Regions from separate parts of the Streptomyces stoeckheimensis genome, predicted to be linked through region 3. Evidence: predicted binding sites of a transcription regulator. Region 3 holds the regulator's gene; each other region holds the start of a gene.
What was found. Region 3 encodes HrcA, which represses chaperone genes, less so after heat shock. Its sites were predicted from a motif close to TTNGCACTCNGNNNNNCNGAGTGCNAA; they were not measured.

Region 1: a site for HrcA is predicted at 2,204-2,230, ahead of groES (co-chaperone GroES). Genes of this name have one in related genera too.
Region 2: a site for HrcA is predicted at 1,584-1,610, ahead of groL (chaperonin GroEL). Genes of this name have one in related genera too.

What each region holds. Positions count from the first base shown of each region.
Region 1 is NZ_CP169550.1:3,707,977-3,712,208, reverse strand. Features, by position in the region: gene ACE1OC_RS16505 (sensor histidine kinase) at 1-1,343, opposite strand, end outside; gene ACE1OC_RS16500 (response regulator transcription factor) at 1,336-2,019, opposite strand; gene groES (co-chaperone GroES) at 2,373-2,681, shown strand; gene groL (chaperonin GroEL) at 2,818-4,232, shown strand, end outside.
Region 2 is NZ_CP169550.1:4,949,784-4,954,015, forward strand. Features, by position in the region: gene thrC (threonine synthase) at 1-471, shown strand, start outside; gene ACE1OC_RS22625 (ubiquitin-like small modifier protein 1) at 507-785, shown strand; gene ACE1OC_RS22630 (cold-shock protein) at 1,201-1,407, shown strand; gene groL (chaperonin GroEL) at 1,776-3,398, shown strand; gene ACE1OC_RS22640 (hypothetical protein) at 3,561-4,232, opposite strand, start outside.
Region 3 is NZ_CP169550.1:6,036,764-6,040,995, reverse strand. Features, by position in the region: gene ACE1OC_RS27370 (nitronate monooxygenase) at 1-7, opposite strand, end outside; gene dnaJ (molecular chaperone DnaJ) at 187-1,323, opposite strand; gene hrcA (heat-inducible transcriptional repressor HrcA) at 1,324-2,340, opposite strand; gene ACE1OC_RS27355 (MBL fold metallo-hydrolase) at 2,494-3,219, shown strand; gene ACE1OC_RS27350 (DUF3097 domain-containing protein) at 3,248-4,045, shown strand; gene hemW (radical SAM family heme chaperone HemW) at 4,093-4,232, opposite strand, start outside.

The sequences.
Region 1 (4,232 bases), 2.3 Mb from region 3:
GCGCTGACCTCGCCGCCGTGCGCCCGGGCGATCTCCCGGGCGATGGCCAGCCCCAGGCCGGTGCCGCCGCCGGCCCGGCTCCGGTCCGCGTCCAGCCGCACGAACCGCTCGAAGACCCGGTCCCGGTCGGCCTCCGGGATGCCCGGCCCGTCGTCCGTGACCTCCAGCAGCGCCCAGCCGTCCTCGGTCGAGGCCCGGACCGCGACCCCGGTACGGGCGTACCGCAGGGCGTTGTCCACCAGGTTGGCCAGCGCCCGCTCCAGCCGCGCCGGATCCCCGGCGGCCGGTACGGGAGCCCGCGCGTCCAGCCGTAGCCGGGCCCGGGGCTCCGGGCGCCGCGCCGCATCCTCGGCGGCCAGCAGCGCGAGGTCCACCGGCTCGGTGCGCGGCGCCGGCCCGCCGTCCAGCCGGGCCAGCAGGAGCAGATCGGCCGCGATGCCCTGCAGCCGCTCGGTATCGGCCAGCGCGGCGGCCACCGACTCCCGGTCGGGGTCCCGCAGCGCCACCTCCAGCCGGGACCGGACGGCGGCGAGGGGGTTGCGCAGCTCGTGCGAGGCGTCGGCGGTGAACTGCCGCTGGCGGGCGTCGCTGCGCTCCAGCCGGTCGAGCGTCTCGTTGACCGTCCTGGCCAGCTGCGCGATCTCGTCGGCGCCGCCCGGGTCCGGGACCCGCCGGTCCAGCTCGCTCCCGGTGACCGCCGCCAGCCCGGTGCGGATCGCGGTGACCGGGCGCAGCGCATGGCCCGTCACCCACCAGGCCAGGGTCGCCGCGAAGACGATCAGCGGAGGCGCGCCGGCCAGCAACCCGACCGCGACGGCCCGGTTGGAGTCGTCGACGTCGCCGAGCACGGTCGCGGCGTAGACGGTGTGCGGATCGTGCGCCCCCGGCGGGCCGGGCGCGTCCACGGCGACCACCACGCGCCGCTGTGCGCCGGGGCGCGCGGGCGGCAGGACGGCCGATCGCACGTCCCGGCCAGGCGCGGGGCTCAGCTCCGTGAGCTCCGGGGTGTCCTTCAGGTCCCCGCTGGTGGCCACGACCGTCCCGGCGGCGTTCCGTACGAGGACCAGGTCGACCCCGTCCTCGGGCGCGGGCAGCCGGCCGGCGGCCGGGAGGATCCCGGTGTCGTACTGGCCGGCCACCTTGCGGGCGGCGAGCTCGGTGCGGCCGGTGGTGTTCTCGATGAGGTTGGCGCGCAACAGGGTGTAGAGCCACAGCCCGCCTGCGGCCAGGACGGCGGCCATCGCGAGGGCGGCGGCCGCGGCGGCGCGTGCGCGGAGGCTGCCGAGGCGGCGGGGTCGGCGCGGTGCGGGCCCCGGCCCCGGCCCCGGCCCGGGCTCAGCCACCGTCCGGGGCCATCCGGTAGCCGGTGCCGTGCACGGTGAGGATCGAGCGGCGGCCGAAGGGGGCGTCGATCTTCCGGCGGAGCGAGGAGACGTAGACCTCGACGATGTTCGGGTCGATGCCGTGCGGGCCGTCCCAGACCTCGTCGAGGATGTCCTGCTTGGCGACGGCCCGGCCGGGCTGCTCCATCAGGCAGCCCAGGACGCCGAGCTCACGGGCGGTCAGCTCGATCTCGTGCGCGCCCCGGCGGCAGCGGCGTCCCTGGGCGTCGAGCACGAGGTCGCCGGCCTGGAGGACGGCGGGCCGGGCGGCGGTGGCGGTGCGGCGGGTGAGCGCGCGGAGGCGGGCGGCGAGGACGACGAAGGAGAACGGTTTCGTCAGGTAGTCGTCCGCGCCTGAGTCCAGCCCTTCGGCCTCGTCGTACTCGCCGTCCTTGGCGGTCAGCATCAGCACCGGGGTGGCGACGCCGTGGGACCGCATCCGGGTGCAGATCTCGTAGCCCGAGAGGCCCGGGAGCATCAGGTCGAGGAGCACCACGTCGTACGGGCCTCCGGTGAGGGCCAGGTCCAGGCCGCGGTGGCCGTCGTGGGCGAGATCGACCCAGTGGCCGTCGGCGGAGAGGCCGCGCCGCAGTGAATCGGCGAGGCTGACTTCGTCTTCGACGACCAGGATCCGCATCCCCCAAGCCTCACATACCGGGCGCCGCACCTCCTCGATGCGCCGCTCGCGCGGTGCGACCCCTCGGGGCCGGCTCGGCGCCGCTGCGCCCGGCGCAGCGGTCCGGGGACTGGTCCCCGCCAGCGGCTCCGCACCCCGAGAGGGCGGATCCAGCCGGCCCCGGCTGCGAAACCAGCGGCGCGTATTGGCACTCCGCTTGACCGAGTGCTAATCCCCGGAATAGTCTCGCGTCTGGCACTCGCCCCTGGTGAGTGCCAGCCCTGCGACAGGTAGATCCGGCACCCGCGACGACGGATCGACAAAGTCGCCACCCAGACAGTTAACTCCGGATCTCCGAAGCGGAAGGTCAGATCGTGACGACCACCAGCTCCAAGGTTGCCATCAAGCCGCTCGAGGACCGCATTGTGGTCCAGCCGCTCGACGCCGAGCAGACCACGGCCTCTGGCCTGGTCATCCCGGACACCGCGAAGGAGAAGCCCCAGGAGGGCGTCGTCCTCGCGGTGGGCCCGGGTCGCTTCGAGGACGGCCAGCGTCTCCCGCTGGACGTCACCGTCGGCGACGTCGTCCTGTACTCCAAGTACGGCGGCACCGAAGTGAAGTACAACGGCGAGGAGTACCTCGTCCTCTCGGCCCGCGACGTGCTCGCGATCGTCGAGAAGTAATCACTTCTCCAGTTTTGCTTTGAGCTACGCCCCTGGTCACCCCTGCTGATGCCGGGCGGCGAGGGGCGTAGTTCGTGTCTGACAGGCGGTCGCGGTGAGCGGCCGGGGATAGCAACGAGAGGGCTGAACCGCTCCCATGCCGAAGATTCTCAAGTTTGACGAGGACGCCCGTCGCGCCCTTGAGCGTGGCGTCAACAAGCTTGCCGACACCGTGAAGGTGACGATCGGTCCCAAGGGCCGCAACGTCGTCATCGACAAGAAGTTCGGCGCTCCCACCATCACGAACGACGGTGTCACCATCGCGCGTGAGGTCGAGCTCGACGACCCGTACGAGAACCTTGGCGCGCAGCTCGTCAAGGAGGTCGCGACCAAGACCAACGACGTCGCGGGCGACGGCACCACCACCGCCACCGTCCTGGCGCAGGCGCTGGTCCGCGAGGGTCTGCGCAACGTCGCCGCGGGTGCTTCCCCGGCCGCCCTGAAGAAGGGCATCGACGCCGCGGTCAAGGCCGTCTCCGACGAGCTCCTCGCGACCGCCCGTCCGATCGAGGACAAGTCCGACATCGCCGCCGTGGCCGCGCTCTCCGCGCAGGACCAGCAGGTCGGTGACCTCATCGCCGAGGCGATGGACAAGGTCGGCAAGGACGGTGTCATCACCGTCGAGGAGTCCAACGCCTTCGGCCTGGAGCTCGAGTTCACCGAGGGCATGGCCTTCGACAAGGGCTACCTGTCCCCGTACATGGTCTCCGACCAGGAGCGTATGGAGGCCATCCTCGATGACCCGTACATCCTGATCAACCAGGGCAAGATCTCCTCCATCCAGGACCTCCTGCCGCTGCTCGAGAAGGTCATCCAGGCCGGCGCCTCCAAGCCGCTCCTGATCATCGCCGAGGACGTCGAGGGCGAGGCGCTCTCCACCCTCGTCGTCAACAAGATCCGTGGCACCTTCAACGCCGTCGCCGTCAAGGCGCCCGGCTTCGGTGACCGCCGCAAGGCGATGCTCCAGGACATGGCCACCCTCACCGGTGCCACCGTCATCGCCGAGGAGGTCGGCCTCAAGCTCGACCAGGCCGGTCTGGACGTACTGGGCTCCGCCCGCCGCGTCACGATCTCCAAGGACAGCACCACCATCGTCGACGGTGGCGGCTCTTCCGACGAGGTCCTCGGCCGCGTCAACCAGATCAAGGCCGAGATCGAGTCCACCGACTCGGACTGGGACCGCGAGAAGCTGCAGGAGCGCCTGGCGAAGCTCGCCGGCGGCGTCTGCGTCATCAAGGTCGGCGCCGCCACCGAGGTGGAGCTCAAGGAGAAGAAGCACCGTCTCGAGGACGCCATCTCGGCGACCCGCGCCGCGGTCGAGGAGGGCATCGTCTCCGGCGGTGGCTCCGCTCTCGTCCACGCCGTGAAGGTGCTGGAAGGCAACCTGGGCCTGTCGGGCGACGAGGCCACCGGTGTCGCGGTCGTGCGCCGCGCCGCCGTCGAGCCGCTGCGCTGGATCGCCGAGAACGCCGGCCTCGAGGGCTACGTCATCACCTCGAAGGTCGCCGAGCT
Region 2 (4,232 bases), 1.1 Mb from region 3:
ATCAAGCTCGGCCTCGTCGAGGACAAGCCGTACAAGATCTTCGGCGCCCAGGCCGAGGGCTGCTCGCCCGTCTCGACCGCCTTCAAGGCCGGTCACGAGGTGGTCCGCCCGCAGAAGCCGAACACCATCGCCAAGTCGCTGGCCATCGGCAACCCGGCGGACGGCCCGTACGTCCTGGACATCGCGCGCCGCACCGGCGGCTTCGTCGAGGACGTCAACGACGAGCAGGTCGTCGAGGCCATCAAGATCCTCGCCCAGACCGAGGGCATCTTCGCCGAGACCGCGGGCGGCGTGACCGTCGGCGTGACGAAGAAGCTCATCGAGGACGGGCACCTCGACCCCACGCTGACCACCGTGATCCTGAACACCGGTGACGGCCTCAAGACCCTGGAGGCGGTGGCCGAAGGTGGTGGCCAGACCGCCACCATCCGCCCCAGCCTGGACGCGTTCCGCGCCGCCAACCTGGCCTGATCTCTCTCCCTGCACACCGGAAAGGCAGTAGCGCCATGAGCGTCAACGTCCGCATCCCCACCATCCTGCGCACCTACACCGGCGGCCAGGCCGAGGTCTCCGCCGAGGGCGCGACCCTCGAAGAGGTCATCCAGTCCCTGGAGGCCAGCCACCCCGGCATCGCCGCGCGCGTCCTGGACGACCAGGGCAAGCTGCGCCGCTTCGTCAACGTCTACGTGAACGACGACGACGTGCGCTTCGAGGGCGGGCTGCAGACGTCCACTCCGGACGGCGCCGGCGTTTCGATCATCCCCGCCGTCGCGGGCGGCTGCTGAGGCGCCTACCGCCTCCGTAGGGCTGCGTAAGACTCCGCAGAAACTGAATTGCCCCCTCCGTTACTAAACGGAGGGGGCAATTCTGCCTGGTTGGGCGCGGTAGAGTTGGGGAAGTCCCCTCCGCTGTTCTTGCCCGCCGCATATGAGCGGGTCGCGTGAGGGTTGACATTGAGTCAACATGCAAGTGCGCTATGGGTCGTTGGCGGCGTTTGTCCGGCCCGAGTTGCCCTGGAATATTCCTGGTTTTCACCCTATTTCAATCTTTTGCCGTGTCCAGAATTCTCGTCGGAATGACCTGTTGCAGACAGCAGCGGTGCGGATACATTCAGCCCCGGTCGAGGCGTTCCGGCGCAAGTTCTGACCCGGGACCGCGAAGTGCGGTCCTGCGCAAGGGCCAGTAATAGGGGAGTTAGGCATGGCTCAGGGCACCGTCAAGTGGTTCAACGCGGAGAAGGGCTACGGCTTCATCGCGGTCGACGGTGGTGCGGATGTGTTCGTCCACTACAGCGCCATCCAGATGGACGGGTACCGCACCCTTGAAGAGGGTCAGCGGGTCGAATTCGAGATCTCGCAGGGCCAGAAGGGTCCGCAGGCGGACATGGTCAAGCTCGCCGCCGGCTAGTCCGACCGCGATCGACCACCGACACGTACGGGGCCGCGCACAGTGGCCGCGCACGACGGCACAACGGCATGTGTACGAGGGGCCCACATCCTGGACACGGGATGCGGGCCCCTCGTGCGTGGCGGCTCCGGCGCCCTTGCGGCGTCTGGGTGTTCATCCCGGGTTGCCCGAAGCCGCTTGCACTCGGGGGGGTCGAGTGCTAATCATTGGCGTTAGCACTCTCCGGGTGAGAGTGCTACTAAACGAGGACCGGGTCGGTGAGGCCCGCAGGGTCCGGTGGGAAGGAACCGCCGGGCACGCAGGCCGTCCGTCGCGGGCGCGGGCGCGGTCCGGGAGCAATCCACCGCTGTCCGGGAGGACCACTTCAGATGGCCAAGATCATTGCGTTCGACGAGGAGGCCCGTCGCGGCCTCGAGCGTGGGATGAACCAGCTCGCCGACGCCGTCAAGGTCACCCTTGGCCCCAAGGGTCGCAACGTCGTCCTTGAGAAGAAGTGGGGCGCCCCCACGATCACCAACGATGGTGTCTCCATCGCCAAGGAGATCGAGCTCGAGGACCCGTACGAGAAGATCGGCGCCGAGCTGGTCAAGGAAGTCGCCAAGAAGACGGACGACGTCGCCGGCGACGGTACGACCACCGCCACCGTTCTCGCCCAGGCGCTCGTCCGCGAGGGCCTGCGCAACGTGGCCGCCGGTGCGAACCCGATGGCCCTCAAGCGCGGCATCGAGAAGGCCGTCGAGGCCGTCTCCGCCGCCCTGCTGGCGCAGGCCAAGGACGTCGAGACCAAGGAGCAGATCGCTTCGACGGCCTCCATCTCCGCCGCCGACACCCAGATCGGCGAGCTCATCGCCGAGGCCATGGACAAGGTCGGCAAGGAAGGCGTCATCACGGTCGAGGAGTCGCAGACCTTCGGCCTGGAGCTCGAGCTCACCGAGGGCATGCGCTTCGACAAGGGCTACATCTCGGCGTACTTCGCCACCGACATGGAGCGCATGGAGTCGTCCCTCGACGACCCGTACATCCTGATCGTCAACTCCAAGATCGGCTCGGTCAAGGACCTGCTGCCGCTCCTGGAGAAGGTCATGCAGTCCGGCAAGCCGCTGCTGATCATCGCCGAGGACGTCGAGGGCGAGGCGCTCTCCACCCTCGTCGTCAACAAGATCCGCGGCACCTTCAAGTCCGTTGCCGTCAAGGCCCCGGGCTTCGGTGACCGTCGCAAGGCCATGCTCGGCGACATCGCCATCCTCACGGGCGGCACGGTCATCTCCGAGGAGGTCGGCCTCAAGCTCGAGAACGCCGGTCTCGACCTGCTCGGCCGCGCCCGCAAGGTCGTCATCACCAAGGACGAGACCACCATCGTCGACGGTGCCGGTGACAGCGACCAGGTCCAGGGTCGCGTCAACCAGATCCGCGCCGAGATCGAGAACTCCGACTCGGACTACGACCGCGAGAAGCTGCAGGAGCGCCTGGCGAAGCTCGCCGGCGGTGTTGCGGTCATCAAGGCCGGCGCCGCGACCGAGGTCGAGCTCAAGGAGCGCAAGCACCGCATCGAGGACGCCGTTCGCAACGCGAAGGCGGCCGTCGAAGAGGGCATCGTCGCCGGTGGCGGCGTGGCCCTGCTGCAGGCCTCCTCGGTCTTCGAGAAGCTCGAGCTCACCGGCGACGAGGCGACCGGCGCCAACGCCGTCAAGCTCGCGCTGGAGGCCCCGCTCAAGCAGATCGCCGTCAACGGTGGTCTCGAGGGTGGCGTCGTCGTGGAGAAGGTCCGCAACCTGCAGATCGGTTGGGGCCTGAACGCCGCGACCGGCGAGTACGTCGACATGATCGCGTCGGGCATCATCGACCCGGCGAAGGTCACCCGCTCTGCCCTGCAGAACGCGGCGTCGATCGCGGCCCTCTTCCTCACCACCGAGGCCGTCATCGCCGACAAGCCCGAGAAGGCCGGCGCCGCTGCCGGCGGCGGCATGCCGGGCGGCGACATGGACTTCTGATCCACCCCCGGGCTCCGGCCCGAAGGTAGATCGGCTGTTCTTCACGTACCGAGGGCGGCACCCCTTCCTGACGGAGGGGGTGCCGCCCTCGGGCGTTTCCGCGGTCCTTGGGGGTCGGCGGCGCTTGGGGTCAGCGCCGGTTGGGTGCGGCGCCGCTCGGGCTCAGCGGTCCTTGCCGAGGGCGCCGAGCGCTCCCAGCAGGGCCGCGAACCCGACCGCGACGAGGACCGCGGAGCGCAGCCCCCAGGCGTGGAGGTCCGTGGCCCGCTCCGACTGCACCCGGCCCCGCGGGTCGTAGACCAGCCGCAGCTCCTCCCCGGCCTTCGCGATCTCCCGCTCCCTGGTCAGCAGGGCGGGACCGCCCGGCGGGCAGTCGAGCCGGTGGTCGTACACGGTGGTGCGGGTCACGCTCTGGCCCTCGGGTTGGAAGGCGGAATCCGTCTCGACCCGGGAGGTCACCTCCCTGACCACGCACACGACCTCGACTCCCCGCTCCCGCAGCACCAGGTCGTCCACGCCCATCAGGGCGATGAACACGCCGACGGCCGCGGGGACCCCGGCCAGGACGGCGAGGGCCGAGCCCCGGCGCTCGGCCAGGGTGTAGGTGTGCAGGGCGAGGCCGGACAGGGGTACGAAGAGCCCGAAGAGGGCGACCCACGCGTCCCCCAGCCATCCGTCGCCCAGCCACCCGGTCGCTCCGGCCCAGCCGACCGCGAGTGCCACCCCGGCGGCGAGCGCGGGCGCCACCGCCGCGGCGACGACCCACCCCAGGGACCGCCACCACCCGTCCCGCGACGGCCTCTCCGCGTCACCCGTACCCGTATCCGTGCCCGT
Region 3 (4,232 bases):
AGGACATGAGCTGCATCGTGCCATGTCCCGCTCACGGGACCGAATCACGGCATTCGCCTGGCATAGTCCCCTTCACCGGGGTGCCCGAATACCGCCGCCGCCCCGTCTCCCCGTATGCCGCGAGCCCGGTCCGGGGATCCCCGGACCGGGCTCGCAGGTGTTCTCGTACGCTGCTCCGCGCGCGGCTCAGCGCCCGTTGAAGGCGTCCTTCAGGCGGCTGAACAGGCCTTGCTGGCCCGGCGCGAACTGGCCCATCGGCCGCTCCTCGCCACGCAGCTTGGCCAGCTGGCGCAGCAGGTCCTCCTGCTGCGCGTCCAGCTTGCCCGGGGTGGTGACCTCGACGTGCACGATCAGGTCGCCGCGCCCGCCGCCGCGCAGGTGGGTGACGCCGCGGCCGTGCAGCGGGATCGCCTGCCCGGACCCGGTGCCGGGCCGGATGTCGATCTCCTCCAGGCCGTCCAGCGTCTCCAGCGGGCATTTGGTGCCCAGGGCCGCCGCCGTCATCGGGATGGTGACCGTGCAGTGCAGGTCGTCCCCGCGCCGCTGGAAGGTCGGGTGCGGCAGCTCGTGGATCTCCACGTACAGGTCGCCGGCGGGGCCGCCGCCGGGGCCGACCTCGCCTTCGCCCGCGAGCTGGATCCGGGTGCCGTTCTCGACGCCGGCCGGGATCTTGACGGTGAGGCTGCGGCGGGAGCGGACCCGGCCGTCGCCCGCGCACTCGGGGCACGGGGTCGGGACCACGGTGCCGAAGCCCTGGCACTGCGGGCAGGGCCGCGAGGTCATGACCTGGCCCAGGAAGGACCGGGTGACCTGCGAGACCTCGCCGCGGCCGCGGCACATGTCACACGTCTGCGCCGAGGTGCCGGGGGCGGCGCCCTCGCCGGAGCAGGTGGTGCAGACGACGGCCGTGTCGACCTGGATGTCCTTGGTCGTGCCGAAGGCCGCCTCGTCCAGTTCCAGGTCGAGGCGGATCATGGCGTCCTGGCCGCGGCGGGTCCGCGAGCGCGGTCCGCGCTGCGAGGACTGGCCGAAGAAGGCGTCCATGATGTCGGAGAAGTTGCCGAAGCCGCCCGCTCCGAAGCCGCCGGCTCCGCCGCCGCCCGAGGAGGACAGCGGGTCGCCGCCGAGGTCGAAGACCTGCTTCTTCTGCGGGTCCGAGAGGACCTCGTAGGCGGCGTTGATCTCCTTGAAACGCTCTTGCGTCTTGGGATCGGGGTTCACATCCGGGTGCAGCTCGCGGGCGAGCCGCCGGAATGCCTTCTTGATCTCGTCCTGCGATGCGTCGCGGCGCACGCCGAGAACGGCGTAGTAGTCCGTGGCCACTTACGACTCCGCCAGGATCTGTCCGACGTAACGTGCCACTGCGCGTACCGCTCCCATCGTTCCGGGGTAGTCCATGCGGGTCGGTCCGACCACGCCGAGTTTGGCGACTGCTTCGCCGCCCGAACCGTAGCCGACCGAGACGACGGACGTGGAGTTCAGTCCCTCGTAGGCGTTCTCATGCCCGATCTTTACGGCCATTCCCGACTCACTGGCCTCGCCCAGCAGCTTGAGGAGCACGACCTGCTCCTCCAGCGCTTCGAGCACCGGCCTGATCGTCAGGGGAAAATCGTGTCCGAAGCGGGTGAGGTTGGCGGTGCCGCCGATCATCAGCCGCTCCTCCGCCTCCTCGACCAGCGTTTCGAGAAGGGTGTCGAGGACGGCACGCACCGTCACCCGGTCCTCGTTCTCGAAGGATTCCGGAAGGTCCTTCACCAGCGGCGGCACGTCGGTGAACCGGCGGCCGACCACACGGCTGTTGAGGCGGGCCCGCAGGTCCGCGAGCGAGCCCTCCCCGAAGGGGGCCTGGCAGTCGACGAGCCGCTGCTCGACCCGGCCGGTGTCCGTGATGAGGACGAGCATCAGGCGGGCCGGGGCCAGCGAGAGCAGCTCGACGTGCCGGACGGTGGAGCGGGTGAGCGAGGGGTACTGGACGACGGCGACCTGTCGGGTGAGCTGCGCGAGCAGCCGCACCGTACGGCCGACGACGTCGTCGAGGTCCACGGCCCCGTCGAGGAAGTTCTGGATGGCCCGGCGCTCGGGCGTCGACAGCGGTTTGACCCCCGCCAGCTTGTCGACGAACAGGCGGTAGCCCTTGTCGGTGGGGATCCGGCCGGCGCTGGTGTGGGGCTGGGCGATGTAGCCCTCGTCCTCCAGCACGGCCATGTCGTTGCGCACGGTGGCGGGCGAGACGCCGAGCCGGTGCCGCTCGGTGAGCGCCTTGGAGCCGACCGGCTCCTCCGTCCCGACGTAGTCCTGGACGATGGCGCGCAGCACTTCGAGTCTGCGTTCGCTGAGCATCGCGCGCACACCTCCATCGTTTCCGTCGTTCGCGGCTTCGGCAGGCCCTGCCTGCTGGCACTCTGAGCGTTCGAGTGCCAGAGATCCCCCGGTCAGTGTACGGCGGGGTGGTACACCCCTAGCAAGGGCGGCCCGCCAAGGTAGCGTCGCGGCATGGACGTGCGTTGGGAAGAGGCGGGCTGGGAACGGCTCACCGAACGGGTCGGCCGGCGGCGCCTGCCGGTGTGGGACTGCACCGTGGGACTGGTGGTGGGCGAGGATTCCGCCCTTCTGATCGACCCCGGGTCCTGCCTGCGGGAAGGAGCGCTGGTGCGCACCGAGGCGGAGCGGCTGGCGGGCCGGCGCGTGACCCATCTCGCATTCACACACGGACATTTCGACCACGTGTTGGGCGGTGCGGCGTTCGCGGGGACCGAGGTCTACGGTCCGGTCGGGCTGGACGCCCTGCTCTCCGTGAGCCGGGACGAGCTGCGGGCGGACGCGGTCCGGCACGGCCTGGCGGAGGCCGAGGCGGCCGAGGCGGCGGATCTGCTGGTGGTCCCCCGGCACCTGGTGTCGGGCGAGTGGACACTCGACCTGGGCGGGGTGCAGGTGCTGCTGGCGAACGTGGGCCCGGGGCACACCCGGCACGATCTGGCCGCCTTCGTGCCCGGTGCGCGCGAGGTGGTCTTCTGCGGCGACCTGGTCGAGGAATCGGGCGAGCCGCAGGCGGGGCCGGACGCGGTGCCGCGGCAGTGGCCGGCGGCCCTGGACCGGCTCCTCGCCCTGGGCGGGGACGACGCTCTGTACGTACCGGGTCACGGAGCGGTGGTCGACGCGGCCTTCGTACGTGCCCAACGCGACACACTGGCGGCCCGTTTCGGCGTGTCGGACACCTGAGACGGCCCGCTCTCCTACCCTCGGCCGGATGCGTGAGTACTCCCCCGACCTGACCCCGCAGTGGAAGCGCGCCAAGCCCGTGCCGGAGGTGCCGGCCGATCCCGATCTGGTGGTCGAGGTGGCGGGTACGGACTTCTGCGGCGCGGTGGTGGCCTGCGAGGCGGGCACGGTCACCCTGGAGGACCGCTTCGGCAAGCGCCGCGTCTTCCCCCTCGAACCCCGCGGTTTCCTCCTGGACGGCGCGGTGGTGACCCTGACCCGCCCGGCGCGGGGGCCGGCCGCCCCGGCCCGTACGGCCTCGGGTTCGCTCGCCGTCCCCGGGGCCCGGGCGCGGGTGGCCCGGGCGGGCCGGATCTACGTGGAGGGCCGCCACGACGCCGAACTCGTCGAACGGGTATGGGGCGACGACCTGCGCATCGAGGGCGTCGTGGTGGAGTACCTGGAGGGCATCGACGACCTCCCGTCGGTGGTCGCGGACTTCGCCCCCGCCGCCGACGCCCGGCTGGGCATCCTGGTGGACCACCTGGTCCCGGGCTCCAAGGAGTCCCGCATCGCCGCCTCGGTGACCTCCCCGCACGTCCTGATCGTGGGCCACCCGTACGTGGACGTCTGGCAGGCGGTGAAACCCTCGGCCCTGGGCATCCGCGCCTGGCCGGTGATCCCGCCCGGCCAGGACTGGAAGACGGGCATCTGCCGCGCCCTGGGCTGGCCGGAGAACACCGGAGCCGCCTGGCAGCACATCCTGTCCCGCGTGACCTCGTACAAGGACCTGGAGCCGACGCTGCTGGGCGCGGTGGAACACCTCATCGACCACGTCACGACGTAACCCCCCGGGCCCGAGGCCCTGCGGGGCTGTCCCCTACCCGGACGGGGCTAGTCCACCAGGTCCCGGACCACCGCGTCGGCCAGCAGCCGCCCGCGCAGGGTCAGAACGGCCCTACCGGCCGCGTACGGGCCCGCTTCCAGGAGCCCGTCCGCCAGGGCCCGCCCGGCCGCGGCAAGGCCCGCAGGGG